2 regions of the Geobacillus sp. E263 genome follow, and region 1 is predicted to be linked to the other one. Evidence: riboswitches for the same ligand, from Rfam matches in the RefSeq annotation. Region 1 holds a riboswitch; the other holds the start of a gene.
What was found. Region 1 has a riboswitch for lysine ahead of FNL97_RS07725 (amino acid permease). Riboswitches for the same ligand answer to the same signal wherever they lie in the genome.
Positions count from the first base shown of each region.

Region 2: it holds a riboswitch for lysine, as region 1 does, so the genes downstream of both, FNL97_RS04185 (aspartate kinase) here and FNL97_RS07725 (amino acid permease) in region 1, are expected to answer to the same signal.

Region 1 is NZ_CP041632.1:1,479,131-1,486,932, forward strand. It holds gene thiM (hydroxyethylthiazole kinase) at 1-382, shown strand, start outside; gene thiD (bifunctional hydroxymethylpyrimidine kinase/phosphomethylpyrimidine kinase) at 397-1,200, shown strand; gene thiE (thiamine phosphate synthase) at 1,212-1,871, shown strand; gene FNL97_RS07705 (acyltransferase family protein) at 1,910-2,905, opposite strand; gene FNL97_RS07710 (hypothetical protein) at 3,005-3,187, shown strand; gene FNL97_RS07715 (H-type small acid-soluble spore protein) at 3,187-3,366, shown strand; gene tatAY (sec-independent protein translocase protein TatAY) at 3,443-3,610, shown strand; gene FNL97_RS07725 (amino acid permease) at 3,636-5,108, opposite strand; lysine riboswitch at 5,266-5,455, opposite strand; gene FNL97_RS07730 (ISLre2-like element ISGsp4 family transposase) at 5,688-7,064, opposite strand; gene FNL97_RS07740 (IS701 family transposase) at 7,475-7,802, shown strand, end outside.
Region 2 is NZ_CP041632.1:817,613-825,414, reverse strand. It holds gene sdhB (succinate dehydrogenase iron-sulfur subunit) at 1-497, opposite strand, end outside; gene sdhA (succinate dehydrogenase flavoprotein subunit) at 501-2,258, opposite strand; gene FNL97_RS04195 (succinate dehydrogenase cytochrome b558 subunit) at 2,294-2,902, opposite strand; gene FNL97_RS04190 (YslB family protein) at 3,175-3,630, shown strand; gene FNL97_RS04185 (aspartate kinase) at 3,660-4,883, opposite strand; lysine riboswitch at 4,997-5,177, opposite strand; gene uvrC (excinuclease ABC subunit UvrC) at 5,247-7,019, opposite strand; partial or broken gene FNL97_RS04175 (nucleoporin-interacting protein) at 7,038-7,589, opposite strand; partial or broken gene FNL97_RS04170 (UPF0236 family transposase-like protein) at 7,788-7,802, shown strand, end outside.

The DNA of each region.
Region 1 (7,802 bases):
AGAAGGCAGCGGGGATGTCGTATCGCTTGCGAAAAAAGCGGCTGAGCAGCTGAAAACAGTAGTCGCCATTACAGGAAAAGAGGATGTTGTAACAGATGGAAATACGACGTATATCATTCGTAACGGACACCCGTTGTTAACGAAAGTGACCGGAACTGGCTGCTTATTGACATCTGTTATTGGCGCATTTGCGGCTGTAGAGCGGGATGTGCTAAAAGCGGCGGCGGCGGCGCTTGTCATCTATGGAGTTGCCGCGGAAATCGCTGCGAAAAATGCAGGAGACGAAGGACCGGGCAGCTTTCAAATCGCCTTTTTGGACGCGCTTTTCCGCGTAGGAGCGGATGAGATCAGCCGATACGGCCGCATTGAACAAGGAGAATGAAGGGAGAGGAAATAATGGTATATAAAGCGTTAACAATAGCCGGTTCTGACAGCGGCGGCGGTGCTGGGATTCAAGCGGATTTAAAGACGTTTCAAGAATTGCGTGTATTTGGGATGTCCGCATTAACAGCGGTAACGGCGCAAAATACACTCGGTGTCCAAGGAGTGTATCCATTGCCGCCGGAAGCGGTCGCACAACAAATTGAATCCGTCGGAACCGATTTAGGAGCGGATGCGGTAAAAACGGGGATGCTGTTTAGTGCAGAAATTATTGAAGTGGTTGCTTCGAAAGTAAAGCAATTTGGTTGGGACCGTCTCATCGTCGACCCGGTCATGATTGCCAAAGGCGGCGCTCCGCTATTGCAAGAAGAGGCAGTAAGCGCATTAAAAACGCATTTGCTTCCGATTTCGATGGTGGTTACTCCGAACATTCCGGAAGCGGAAGCATTAACCGGCCAGACGATTCGAACGATTGAGGACCGTAAGGAGGCGGCGAAACGTCTGCATGAACTAGGAGTGAAATACGTTGTGATCAAAGGCGGACATGACGATGATGGAGAAGAAACGGTCGATGTATTATATGACGGAAGTGAATTTTTCTATTTCACAAGCAAGCGAATCGATACAAAACATACGCATGGAACAGGATGCACGTTTGCCGCGGCGATAACGGCAGAACTCGCAAAAGGAAAAACAGTGCAAGAAGCAGTGCAGACAGCGAAATCGTTTATTCAAGCCGCCATTAGTCATGAATTAGGCATCGGCCACGGTCACGGCCCGACCAATCATTGGGCGTACCGGGAGAAACAAGCGCGGTAGGTGAGTGGAAAGTGGCCCGAATTGCAAGCGAAGCAATGAGAGAACGATTGAAAGTATATTTTATTATGGGAAGTACAAATTGTAAAAAACAGCCATTAGAAGTATTAACAGAAGCGATTGATGGCGGAATTACGCTGTTTCAATTTCGCGAAAAAGGGAGCGGTGCGCTTGTCGGTGAACAAAAATACGAGTTCGCCAGACAGCTGCAAAATATTTGCAAAAAGCGCGGCATACCGTTTATCGTCAATGACGATGTCGAACTAGCGTTAGCTCTTGATGCCGATGGGGTGCATATCGGACAGGATGATGAAGATGCGCGCATCGTCCGCGAAAAAATCGGCGATAAAATTCTTGGAGTGTCGGCACATAATTTGAAAGAAGCGCAAGCGGCGATCGCTGCTGGCGCCGATTATATCGGAGTTGGACCAATTTATCCAACGAAATCGAAAGAGGATGCGAAGAAAGCGCAAGGCCCTGAGATTATTCGCTTTCTTCGTGGTCAAGGAGTCGATATTCCGCTTGTGGCCATTGGAGGCATTACCGCGGAAAATGCCGGTGAAGTGATGAACGCCGGAGCGGACGGTGTTTCCGTCATTAGCGCGATTGCTTCGGCTGCATCTCCATTTATGGCAACGAAGCAGCTCGTTCAAGCGGTGTTCAACAACAAATAAAGGTGCCACGAATGTCGGGGCACCTTCTTTTTTGCCATTTAAGAAACAGCCTGTTTCTTTTTTGGGAATCGCCATTCCAAAAGTGGGCGCATAATGCGTACAATCGGTTTGCTTCCAAGAACAAGCACAACGATGACGGACAATCCTAGTAATAGCGGGTAACCGTGAATGCTCATAATAAAATCTGGAAGTTTTGTTTCATGCAAGTATTTTAAAATAAACCCGTGCAAAATATAAATATAAAATGTTCTTGCGCCTAACACCGAGAAAGAAAAACGATGGTTTGGAATAAGCGAGAGAAAACTGACCATCATCAGAGTGCTTGCGCCATAAATAACCAGGCGCACGAAAACTCCTTTTTCCTCTGGTACGCCGAGCGTATCGTATGATTTGGAACCGTATAGCCATTCTTGCGGCAAATCAGGAAATCCGAAATGAATCATGATAAACATCCCGACTAGTGCAAATAGTGAAAATAAACGTACGCGCCATGTAAATAATCGTTCAATATTCTTTTTTTGAAGGAAAAATCCTAATAAAAAGAATGGGAAAAACGTAAACGTACGCGATATACTTAGCCATTTCTCTGCTTCGATCATGCCCGCTCCTACTCCTAAGAGAAGGGCAAGCAATAGTGAAACGTGTTTTGGGATTTTGGCAAAGATCCATAATAACAAATTCCAACTAAATAAGCTAATTAAAAACCATAGACTCCATTGGGGAGTGAGCAAATCGAATTCAATGGAATCTTTTTGATATAAAAAGTAATAGTAAACCGAATACAACAGTTGAAAAATAAGGTAGGGAAGCAATAATTTTTTTGTTATCTTTTTTAAATATCCTTGTTCATGAAATTTTTTAGCAAAATAACCTGAGATAAAAATAAACGCCGGCATGTGGAAAAAGAAAATCCAAATATATAAGCTATGCACCCATAGTACACTATCGATATACGGGCGGAGAAAATGACCGAACACGACGAGAAGCATCAGTGCGCATTTTGCATTGTCAAAGTAATAATCGCGTTCGCTCATTGTATCTTCCTCCCTTCTTATCTATACCAATTCGAATGATACTTCTTCTCTTTTGAGGGGTCAATAGTATATCAATTTTTGGAAAGGTGTGATAATTTGATGGTAGAACGCGAAACGACCGATATGACCCAGTTATTAGAAATAATCAACGCGAAAGGGGACGAAGGAGAACTTGAACAAATTGTGCACCTTGTATGTAATGACGAATTGTTTTGGAAAAGTCTACATTCATTAGCGGAAGATAGCGCCAAAGCGGACGAAGAAGGGAAGGAAAATTGGTAATGGAAGTCATACGTGCAAAGCAAATCGCAAAATCGGGAAAAATCGTGCCAGTCACATACGAAGGGCAGCAGGTAATGATTCAACACGTGGATGAAGAACGGGAAATGGCGCGTATTTATAAAAAAAATCGCCCAGAGGAAGAAATGGAAGTACCCGTTCGTCTTCTGCAAGAACAATAATCGTATTCGAATGGCGCTTGCGGTTTAGGTATGGTATAATAATAAAAGAATTGAATAAGCATATGGAGTGAATCGTATGAACATCGGGTTTGGAGAAATTGCCCTTATCGTTTTTTTCGCGCTATTAATTTTTGGCCCAAAAAAATTGCCGGAATTAGGACAAGCGGCTGGAAAAACGTTGCGTGAATTTAAAAATGCGACAAAAGGAATTATCGATGATGAAGAGCAAAAAGTACAAAAATAAGGACTTGGTAATACATACCAAGTCCTTATTTTTGTTCCAAATCGCATTCATGCAACGGAACGATTTTTGTTTTTTTCACAAACTTATACCCGAGCCAGACGATAATAAAGAGCGGCAGGCCAATATACGAAACAAGAACCCCATACCAGTCGATCGTTCCGCCAATAAAAGCCGGATAGTTTTGTCCTAAAATAACAATCGCGCAAACAATAAATGCAAAAATAGGACCGAACGGGAACCATTTCGCTTTATACGGTAAATCATCTAGACTTTTTCCTTGAGCAATGTACGCTTTACGGAATCGATAATGGCTGATCGCGATACCGATCCATGCAATAAACCCTGACATTCCGGAAGCGTTCAATAACCATGTATAAACAACACCGTCGCCAAAGAAAGAAGCTAAAAAGGCAAGCGTTCCTATTAATGAAGTGACAATAAGCGCATTCACTGGAACTCCGCGTTTATCCAGTTTCGCTAAAAATTTTGGCGCTTTCCCTTCACGGGCTAAATCCCAAAGCATGCGGGTAGACGCGTACATGCCGGAGTTGCCTGCCGATAAGACAGCAGTTAAAATGACGGCGTTCATTACCGAAGCGGCAAAGGCAATTCCAGCTTTATCGAATACGAGTGTAAACGGGCTAACTGTAACATCGCCGTTGGCAAGTCTTTCGTCTGTATAAGGAATTAACAAGCCGATTGCCAAAATAGCTAATACATAGAATAACAAAATGCGCCAAAACACCCGGCGAATGGCGCGGGGAATGCTGTGTTCCGGATCTTCTGTTTCTCCAGCAGCGACCCCTAACAATTCCGTTCCCTGAAAGGAAAATCCCGCCGCCATAAAGATTCCTAACATGGCCATAAAGCCGCCGTGAAACGGGGCATCTCCAATGGTAAAGTTTTTAAAGCCAATCGCTTCACCGCCCATGATTCCGAAAATCATCAGGAAGCTGACAATTAAAAACACGATGACAGTTGCCACTTTAATGAGGGAAAACCAATATTCCGCTTCTCCGAACCCTTTCACCGATAAGTAATTTAAAAGAAACATAATGCTTAAGCAAAGCGCGCTCCATAAAATCGATGGGCTATGTGGAAACCAAAATTTCATAATCATCGTGACCGCAGATAGTTCCGCGGCGATCGTAATCGCCCAGTTGTACCAATAATTCCATCCTAATGCAAACCCTAATGCAGGATCAACGAATTTCGTTGCATATGTGCTAAAAGATCCAGAAACAGGCATGTATGCCGCCATTTCCGCAAGGCTTGTCATTAAAAAGTACACCATAATGCCAATGGCTATATATGCCGCAAGTGCTCCACCGGGTCCTGCCGTATGCACTGCTCCGCCGCTTGCCAAAAATAAACCTGTACCGATTGTTCCTCCGAGGGAAATCATCGTTAAATGGCGTGTTTTTAGTTTTCGCCGCAATCCGCTCTCAGAAAGGGAAGCTGAAGAAGGAGCAACCATTGTTTTTGTTGCTGTTTTCATTAATGAACCACTCCCTTATTATTTACAAATATTATGATAAAAATCTGAAAATTATTAATTTTTATTAATAGGATGTTCTGTGACATCCATATAATAAAAAAAGCCGTCGAAGGAGATTCGACGGCAGTGTTGAGATAACTGCATACATCAACTCTCCCATGAAGATAGCGCTCCATACCCGCAAATTCATGCGGGTATGACAGTGTTGCCCCTATTCGGTGACAACCCCAGCCTGAGCACCCAGAGAAATGCCCAGACTTCGGCAGCTTTTCCTTTCCGGTAAAGTCGTTGACGTGCTCTGCGTCTCGTTTACCGTACTCATAAAAGCTGCGACCTCTACTTCAATGGTTGAATGAGCGGCATATTCAATTATATTAATATACCTTTATTCTAATCTATTGTTGTAATTATAGCAATAGAAAATTAGAAATAGAGTCAGTCAAGACTTTGTGGGAACTTTTTTGATTCGCTGAAAACAGATGTAAGTCATAGGTCAGCGAACCATTTTTTTGAATTTCATCCGTAAGCGCTTTCGGACTCTCATCCCTTGCCATGACAGACCGATATGTATACCTTTTTTTACCATCCCTTGAGTTCAGACAGGGCATGATAGATCGGTGTCCCGGACGATTGCTGTAAATATGGCACGTTATTCCGCGTTACCTCCGGAAGAAGACGGCGGACGCGTTGTTTCGCCTTGTTCACGATCGTCTGTTTGGTGGATGCCGTCGACGCCGTTTCCTCCGCCGGCTGCGACGATTCTTCTCCTAAACGACGTCCGAAAAGACGAATCCCATCCATCCGGGCAATCATTGCCTTGAAAAACGCCCTGAGTCCCTTGTCTGTCCAACTGCGGCGGTATTTCACCCGATACGCCAACTGGCTCATCACGCTTTCAGCCCTCCCCATCGGATACATGCCCGTTGTGTCCACTCCTTGCTCCTTCAGCCATTCCCGGTAATCACGGATGCATCCCGGCATCGATTCGATCCGGTGGATCAAGGCAGCCAGCTGTTGTTCTTTCGCTTCGTCCCCCAGCGTGCCGAGGGCGCTGTTCCGTTCCACAAGCAACCCCTCTTCATCCTGCTTCGCCAGCTTTTGCCGAATCGCCTGCCACCGTGGATGGCCCGAGAGGCATTGGCGCAACTCACGCGCCACGTGGAATCGATCCAATTGGAAGCAGACCCGTCCCTTGAAATACTCCCGGCACGCGGTAATCCATGGAGCGCCGTCCCCGTTGATGACAAGAAGATCCCGACACGGATCATAGGCATATTCGTTCATCAAAAATTCCTCGAAGCCTTCCCACACCTCCCTCTTGCCCTCATGGACGTAATGGCGCTGATTGACAAATTCGATCCGTGAGCCGTTGCGCTTCCACCCTTCGTGAACGGTCAGGATTTTGTCTTCCTTGGCCCGTTTTCCCTTCCCTTGGCGAGAGACAAACAGTCCATCGGCCTCCACAAACAGCACCCGTCCATATCGCTGGTCAACCGGGCAGTGCAGCGGAACTTCGGCCTCGAGCACCAACTGGCGGATCGCCTCATGGCTCATCACCGGATACCCGACCATCTGAGCAAGCGTACGAGCCGCTTTGCGATAGGAAGAGCACTCCACCGCCAATCCCACCGCCGTTTCTTCTAGACAAGGGCTGATTGACTGCGATCCATCAAACGCTAAAAAGGAATCAAGCAAAAACGTGTAACGGTTTTGTTCCCGGTCTAAATAGTAGTTTCGCTCAAAGGTGACTTCGCCAAACAGGGTTTGAATCGTGGTGCGTCGTTTGTCTTTCAAGTGGTACCGGCGCTTGTCCCGGGTTTCCGCCAATTGTCGGTCGATGTCCTCCAACAGAGCCGTAAACAGCTCAGCGAAGGCGTTTTGCAGGGCTCGAAACAAATCAAGTTCGATCTCTTTCCATGTCAACGAATTTGTGGTAAGATGTTGTTGAATATTCATGGGACTCTCTCCTCCTGTTTGATGGTGTGGCAATGATCATCTTACCAGGGAGAGAGTCCTTTTTTCATGTTTCCTGCTTGGGATCCTACCGCGCTTCGCTTGGTGGCCCCGATGAGGGGGATTGCGAACCTACGTTCCCAACCCCCTCATCGGGGAATTCTAAGAATTTCTCCCACAAACATTTTACTCACACTTAGAAATAAGAGACAAGTCTTTGAAATTGTTACAAGAATAACTGCTACGAAAGCCCGTGACTTTAGTCATCGGGATGAAGTGGCTGAATAATAAAATTCTGTAGATGAGCAAATTCACTGACATAAATTGACAACTAAACAAAAAAGGAGACATGAACCCGATTCCTTGGTTAGAATAGATGTACCACCAACTATCCACAAGGAGGTTCATGTCTCATGAATAGATTAGCACATCACCAAGGAATCCACAAGTTTTTCTTCACGCTGGGGTTGACGCTGCAGCTTTCCAAACCGGTCATCAAGCATCTCATTCATATTGTCGATGCCTTGACCACCAAGGGATTCTCGGGAACATTGACTGATATTCATTACTGGAGCTTTCATCCGAATCATCGAACGACGCTCAGTCACTTTTTCACGAAAAGCCCTTGGAACGAGGAAAGGCTGCTTGGGAAGCTTCAAGAGTGGATCCTTTCCCAGGTCGAACGACTGGCCAAACGGAAGAATCAACCCCTTTTTGTTTCGATTGATGATACGATTTGCC
Region 2 (7,802 bases), 660 kb from region 1:
GGACATGCTTCTAAACATACACCGCATGTCATACATTTTGAAAGCTCGTATGCCCATTGGCGTTTTCGTTCTGGCATACGCGGACCAGGACCTAAGTCATACGTTCCATCGATTGGGATCCATGCTTTTACTTTTTTCAACGAGTCAAACATACGGCTGCGGTCTACTTGCAAGTCGCGAACTACCGGGAACGTACGCATTGGTTCCAAACGAATTGGCTGTTCTAATTTATCAATTAATGCTGTGCATGCTTGACGCGGTTTGCCGTTAATAACCATCGAGCAAGCGCCGCATACTTCTTCCAAACAGTTCATTTCCCATACAACTGGGGTTGTTTTTTGCCCTTTCGCGTTAACCGGATTACGGCGAATTTCCATCAGCGCAGAAATGACGTTCATATTCGGACGATATGGAATTTCAAATTCTTCTTCGTATGGCGCAGAATCAGGACGATCTTGACGTGTTATAATGAATCGAACCGTTTTTTTCTCGCTCATCGTTTATTTCACTTCCTCTTTCTTTTTCGTGTAGTCGCGTTTGCGTGGCTTAATCAACGATACATCGACATCTTCGTAGTGGAATGCCGGTCCATCTGGGGTATAGCGTGCCATCGTTGTTTTGAGCCACTCTTCGTCATTGCGCTCTGGAAACTCCGGTTTATAGTGTGCACCACGGCTTTCGTTGCGGTTGTAAGCGCCTAGCGTAATTACCCGCGCTAGTTGAAGCATATTATATAACTGACGAATAAATGTTGCGCCTTGGTTGCTCCATTTCGACGTGTCTGTAACACTGATGTTTTTATAGCGTTCCAACAATTCCTGGATTTTCTCGTCTGTTTTCAACAACTTATCGTTGTAACGAACGATTGTAACGTTCGCTGTCATCCATTCGCCCAACTCTTTATGAAGCACATACGCGTTTTCTGTTCCATCCATGGACAAGATGTTGTTCCAACGCTCTTCTTCTTGCTTCACATAGCGGTCGTACAACGATGATGGCATTGCGTCTGCCGATTTTTCCAAACCGCGAATGTATCTAACCGCATTTGGTCCAGCAACCATGCCGCCGTAAATCGCTGATAATAAGGAGTTAGCTCCTAGACGGTTTGCGCCATGGATCGAGTAATCACATTCGCCAGCGGCAAACAATCCTTTAATGTTTGTCATTTGATCATAATCAACCCATAAGCCGCCCATCGAATAGTGAACAGCTGGGAATACTTTCATCGGCACTTTGCGAGGGTCTTCACCCATAAATTTCTCGTAAATTTCAATAATACCGCCAAGTTTGATATCTAGTTCTTTCGGATCTTTATGAGAAAGATCAAGGTATACCATGTTTTCGCCGTTGATGCCGAGCTTCAAATCAACGCAAACGTGGAAAATTTCACGAGCCGCGATATCACGAGGAACAAGGTTTCCGTAAGCCGGATATTTTTCTTCAAGGAAATACCAAGGTTTTCCGTCTTTATATGTCCAGACTCTTCCGCCTTCCCCTCGGGCTGACTCACTCATGAGACGCAGTTTATCGTCTCCCGGAATCGCCGTCGGGTGAATTTGGATAAATTCCCCGTTTGCATAGTACGCGCCTTGTTGATAGACGATAGACGCTGCTGAACCTGTGTTGATGATCGAGTTCGTCGATTTTCCAAAAATGACTCCTGGTCCGCCTGTCGCCATAATGACCGCGTCCGCAGGAAACGCTTTAATTTCCATTGTTTTTAAATCTTGCGCAACGATTCCTCGGCAAATTTGTTCATCATCTAAAACAACGCCTAAAAACTCCCATCCTTCATATTTTGTGACAAGTCCAGCCACTTCATGGCGGCGCACTTGTTCATCAAGCGCATATAATATCTGCTGGCCTGTCGTTGCCCCTGCGTATGCAGTACGGTGATGCTGCGTTCCACCGAAGCGGCGGAAATCAAGCAACCCTTCAGGAGTACGGTTGAACATGACTCCCATGCGGTCAAGCATATAAATGATGCTTGGCGCTGCCTCACACATCGCTTTTACCGGAGGCTGGTTCGCTAAAAAGTCACCGCCATATACGGTATCATCGAAATGTTCCCAAGGAGAGTCGCCTTCCCCTTTCGTATTTACCGCACCGTTAATCCCACCTTGTGCACAGACAGAGTGAGACCGCTTAACAGGTACGAGCGAGAACAATTCTACAGGTACGCCTGCTTCCGCGATTTTAATCGTTGCCATTAGACCAGCTAGACCGCCACCAACTACTATGATTTTTCCTTTTTTCATTGCTACTCACTCCCTAAAAGATTGCTAGTTGTAGATTAAGCGAATGCCAAAATAGCACGAATGCCGACGATGGAAAGCGCGACAAAAATAAGCATTGTCACATAGGTGAAAACTTGCTGTGAACGAGGAGATACTGTTATACCCCAGCTTACACAGAAAGACCATAAACCATTCGCAAAATGGAATACTGTTGATAAAATTCCGACAATATAAAATGCAAGCATAGCCGGATTATCGACGATATTAGCCATCATTTCATAGTTTACTTCCGCACCAAAAGCAGCTTGAACACGAGTTTCCCACACATGCCATGTCACAAAAATTAATGTGATAATTCCAGTGATCCGCTGTAACATAAACATCCAGTTGCGGAAATATCCGTAACTTCCCACATTAAATTTCGCTGTAAAAGCGATGTAAAGCCCATAAATGGCATGGAACAATAGCGGAAGAAAAATGACGAATATTTCTAAAAAATAGCGGAATGGCAAATTCTCCATAAAGGAAGCAGCACGGTTAAACGCTTCCGGCCCTCTTGTCGCAAAATGGTTTACGACTAAATGTTGTACTAAAAAGATCCCTACTGGAATGACTCCTAACAGCGAATGGAGCCGACGGTAATAAAATTCGCGATTTCCTGCCATATGTAAACCCCCTTTGAATAATAACAATGAAAATAATGCGCTCCCCATCCACAAAAATGAAAAGGTAATGATTCATAGAATGTAATTGCTTCCATTACCATAATCATTGTGTCACATTCATTGTACTCTCACATTGTACAAGCGTCAAGAAAACAAAGTCATAAAATGTTCAAACATTTGAATATTTAAACAACATCCAATCATAAGAAAGATAATGCATGCTCCCCTCCATTTCGCTATAATGTTAGAGTAGATAGAAAGAGGGGAAGCATGTGAAACTACCATCGCTAGAAGAACAATATAAAGCATTAGAAAACATTCATATTTCCGCATTTGGCTCTGAACTGATTCGGCAAATTCTTCTTCCTGAATTGCTCGGAAAAGAAACAGCAAGCATTTTATACTGGGCTGGTAAAAGCTTGGCGCGCCATTATCCGCTAGAAACGATATCCGATATCATCACGTTTTTTGAAAAAGCTGGATGGGGAACCCTTTCCGTTTTGGAAGAAGGAAAGGACGAGCTTCACGTTGAGTTGACAGGTCCGATCATCGCCGCGCGATTTGCTCTTCACGAAAATTGTACATTTCAGTTGGAAGCAGGATTTCTAGCCCAACAAATTGAGCATCAAAAACGCCGCGTTGCCGAAGCGTTCGAACAACAAAAGAAACGTGCTAATAAAGTGTTAATCACCATTAAATGGGATCGCAAAGATGAAATAAATAGCTAAGAGCCTGCGAATGCAGGCTTTTGTCATTTTTATGAGCGCAGCGCTACGGTTTCTTCGGCAAGCCCGAATGCTTCGTGAAGCGCCTCGACGGCCGAAACCATATATTTTTCGTCAATGACCGTGGAAATTTTAATTTCTGACGTGCTGACCATTTTTATTTCAATGCCTTGATTCGCTAGCGCTTCAAACATTTGCGCAGCTACTCCCGGATTAGAAATCATACCGGAGCCGACAATCGATACTTTTGCTAAACCAGTTTCATATTGCACATTTGCTCCTTTTAACGATTGTAATACTTGGATCGTTTCTTGCAGATCTTCCGTGCGAATCGAAAAAGAAACAGACGTTGTTTCGGAATTCGTCGCGCTTTGAATAATAATATCTACATTGATGCCACGGTTCGCAAGAGCCGTAAAAATGGTCGGCAATGTATATAAACTATTTTCGATTCCATCCACCGTTACTCTCGTTACTTGATCTTCAAACGCGATTCCTCGTACGATTAAATGCTGCTCCATCGAAACTTCCTCCTTTACCATCGTTCCTCTTTCGTTTTCCATGCTCGAACGCACTTCCAGCGGCACTTCGTAGTTTTTCGCAAATTCCACGGCGCGCGGATGCAATACTCCTGCCCCTAAATTGGCCAACTCAAGCATTTCATCATAGGAGATCTCTTTTATTTTTCTTGCTGTTTTCACATAACGCGGGTCTGTTGTAAACACGCCGGTTACGTCTGTATAAATATCGCATTTATCCGCTTTTAATGCTGCCGCTAGCGCCACCGCTGTTGTATCGGAACCGCCGCGGCCGAGCGTGGTGATTTCCCCTGTTTCCGTTACTCCTTGAAACCCCGCAACGATCACAATTGCCCCTTCATCAAGGTGGCGGTGGATTCTCGTCGTATCCATGTTCATAATTCGGGCATTGCCGTGCATTTCTTCCGTCATAATTCCCGCTTGCCATCCTGTCAATGAAACAGCTTTATATCCTTTTTCGTGAAGCGCCATTGCCAAAAGCGCGATGCTCACTTGTTCCCCTGTCGAAAGAAGCATATCCATTTCCCGTTTGCTAGGATGATTGGAAATTTGATTCGCTAAGTTGACAAGCTCATCAGTCGTTTTTCCCATTGCCGAAACAACAACGACAACTTCATTTCCTTTTTGGGCTTCCTCAATGACCCGATTCGCCACATGTTGAATTCTTTCGATGGAACCAACAGACGTTCCGCCAAACTTTTGTACAATGATTCCCAATTCGTCTCACCCTTTACCATGAATATCGTTTATTTGTTTGCAAATAAAAACAGCAATGAGAGAAATCTCATTGCTGTGCATCACGAAAGCGAAAAAAGCGAATTCGCCCCGCACAGTGAGATAGCTCTCCAAGATGAATCACATCTTGACAGTCCTACATTTCTTAAACGCAGGACCAGCGGAAAAAGCAATGAGACTTTTTCCACTTCGGCGACGCTCCCCTTTCCACACTCATCATCGGAACTCATTTTCCTCCGAATGTGTACTCTTGAAGTTCGCACCTCTATCTTCACTTTGGCGTTTGGAAGTGTATAAATATGAAATTTATTGCAATCATATCAAACTTTCGTATTGTTGACAATATTATTCTCGCAATTTCTTATAAATTTTTTCAGCAACAGAGCGCGGAATGTTTGCTTTTTGCAATTCTTCTACCGTTGCTTCTTTCATGTTTTTAATGGATCCGAAATGCTTTAATAACGCTTTTTTTCGCTTTTCCCCAACGCCGGGGATGTCATCTAACACAGAATGAAACATCGTTTTTCCACGCGTTTGCCGGTGAAAGGCAACCGCAAACCGATGCACTTCGTCTTGGATGCGCTGCAATAAATAAAACTCTTGGCTGTTTCTTTCTAATGGAACAACTTGCGGCGGATCCCCCATGATTAACTCGGATGTGCGATGCTTGTCGTCTTTGGCAAGCCCAGCGAGCGGAATATCAAGTCCTAATTCGTTTTCAAGCACATCCCTTACCGCAGCTAAATGCCCTTTTCCTCCGTCAATAATAATCAAATCGGGAAGTGGGAGGCCTTCTTTGAGCACGCGAGTATAACGTCTTCTTACCACCTCGCGCATCGATTCATAGTCATCCGGTCCCTCTACGGTTTTGACTTTATATTTGCGGTACTCTTTTTTCTCCGGTTTTCCATCGATAAAAACTACCATGGCTGAAACAGGATCCGCGCCATGAATATTGGAATTGTCAAACGCCTCAATGCGATGCGGGGTCGGAATTCCTAATATTTTTCCTAAGTTTTCCACAGCTTTGATCGTTCGTTCTTCATCCCGCACAATTAAGTAAAATTTTTCTTTCAAAGCAATTGCCGCATTTTTGCTTGCTAAATCAACCAGTTCTTTTTTCTTTCCTTTTTTCGGCTGAACAACCTTTACTTCCAGCAGCTGCTCGGCAAGTTCGCCGTCAATGTCAGCAGGCAAAATGACCTCTTTCGGCTTAAAGTGGTTCGCTTTGGTATAAAACTGTCCTAAAAACGTCAGCAATTCCTCATCTGGGTCTTGATACATCGGAAACATCGATACATCTCGCTCGATCAACTTTCCTTGACGAATGAAAAATACTTGTACGCACATCCATCCTTTGTCATAGGCATAACCGAACACATCGCGATCAACGAAATCGTTCATGGTCATCTTCTGCTTTTCCATCGTTGCTTCAATATGGGCAATTTGATCACGGTATTCTTTTGCCCGTTCGAATTCGAGCGCTTCGGCTGCTTTCATCATCTTTTCTGCAAGCTCTTCTTTTACTTCTTTATACCCGCCGTTTAAAAAGCGGACGATTTGTTCAACGATTTCTTTATTTTGTTGTTCGGACACCGGATGCACGCACGGTGCAAGACATTGTCCCATATGATAATATAAACAAACACGGTTCGGCATGGTCGAGCATTTGCGCAACGGATAAATGCGGTCTAACAGTTTCTTCGTTTCGTTTGCCGCCTGTACATGCGGATACGGCCCGAAATATTTTCCGCCGTCTTTTTTCACTTTTCGCGTAATGATTAGGCGAGGATGCTTCTCCGCGGTAATTTTTATAAACGGATAGCTTTTGTCATCCTTAAGCATCACGTTATATTTTGGATCGTACTTTTTAATTAAGTTCATTTCCAAAATGAGCGCTTCGATGTTCGAAGAAGTGACAATATATTCGAAATCGGCAATTTCGTTGACAAGCCGCAGCGTTTTTCCGTCATGCGTTCCGGTGAAATACGAACGCACGCGGTTTTTCAGCACTTTTGCTTTGCCGACGTATATGACCGTACCGTTTTTATCTTTCATCAAATAACATCCCGGCTGCTCCGGGAGCACAGCTAATTTTTCTTTTAAGTGATCATGCATCATAATCACTCCATCAAATTAATTCATCCATTCATACAGCGTAATGTTTCCGTACACTGGATCTGCGAGTGTGCTGGAACGATATGTTTTCACTTTCCGCACATGGCGGGAAAGGGAAATCCCTTGCGCTTGAAAGCCTTTGACCACATGATCTGTCATATAAATTTTAACATGTCGATAGTTCTTCTTGTCTTGTAAAAAAAATGAAAAATGCAGCACGTCTTTATGCGGAAAGTCCACATCGAGGTATTGCAGCACGCGTGTTTCTTCCCTTGTATACAGAACAAATTTCTCTTTACTATTTTGTAAATCATACGCTAATTGATAGGTTGCTGGCAACTGTAATGCTTGTTCGCGCATATGCCATGTTCCCGTTGCGAGTTGTGCGGCTAACACTGCCAGCGCTATGCTCCATCGGTACATAGACATATGATTGCGGAGAAAGCAAATCCATCCGTACAACAAAACAAGATGAACAAGCGGGAGAATATGGCGCGGTTTTTCGATATTTTGTGCAAATAACCCCCAAAGAAAATAAACGAATCCAGAAATAAGAAGCCAGCGCGGGAACGTGGTGTGAGTAAAATGTTTGTGGGAGAAATTCTTAGAATTCCCCGATGAGGGGGTTGGGAACGTAGGTTCGCAATCTCTCTCATCGGGGCCACCAAGCGAAGCCGCGGTAGGATCCGAAGTCCAAAACATGAAAAAGGACTCTCTCCCTGGTAAGATATTCATTGACCACACTATCAAACAGGAGGAGAGAGTCCCATGAATATTCAACAA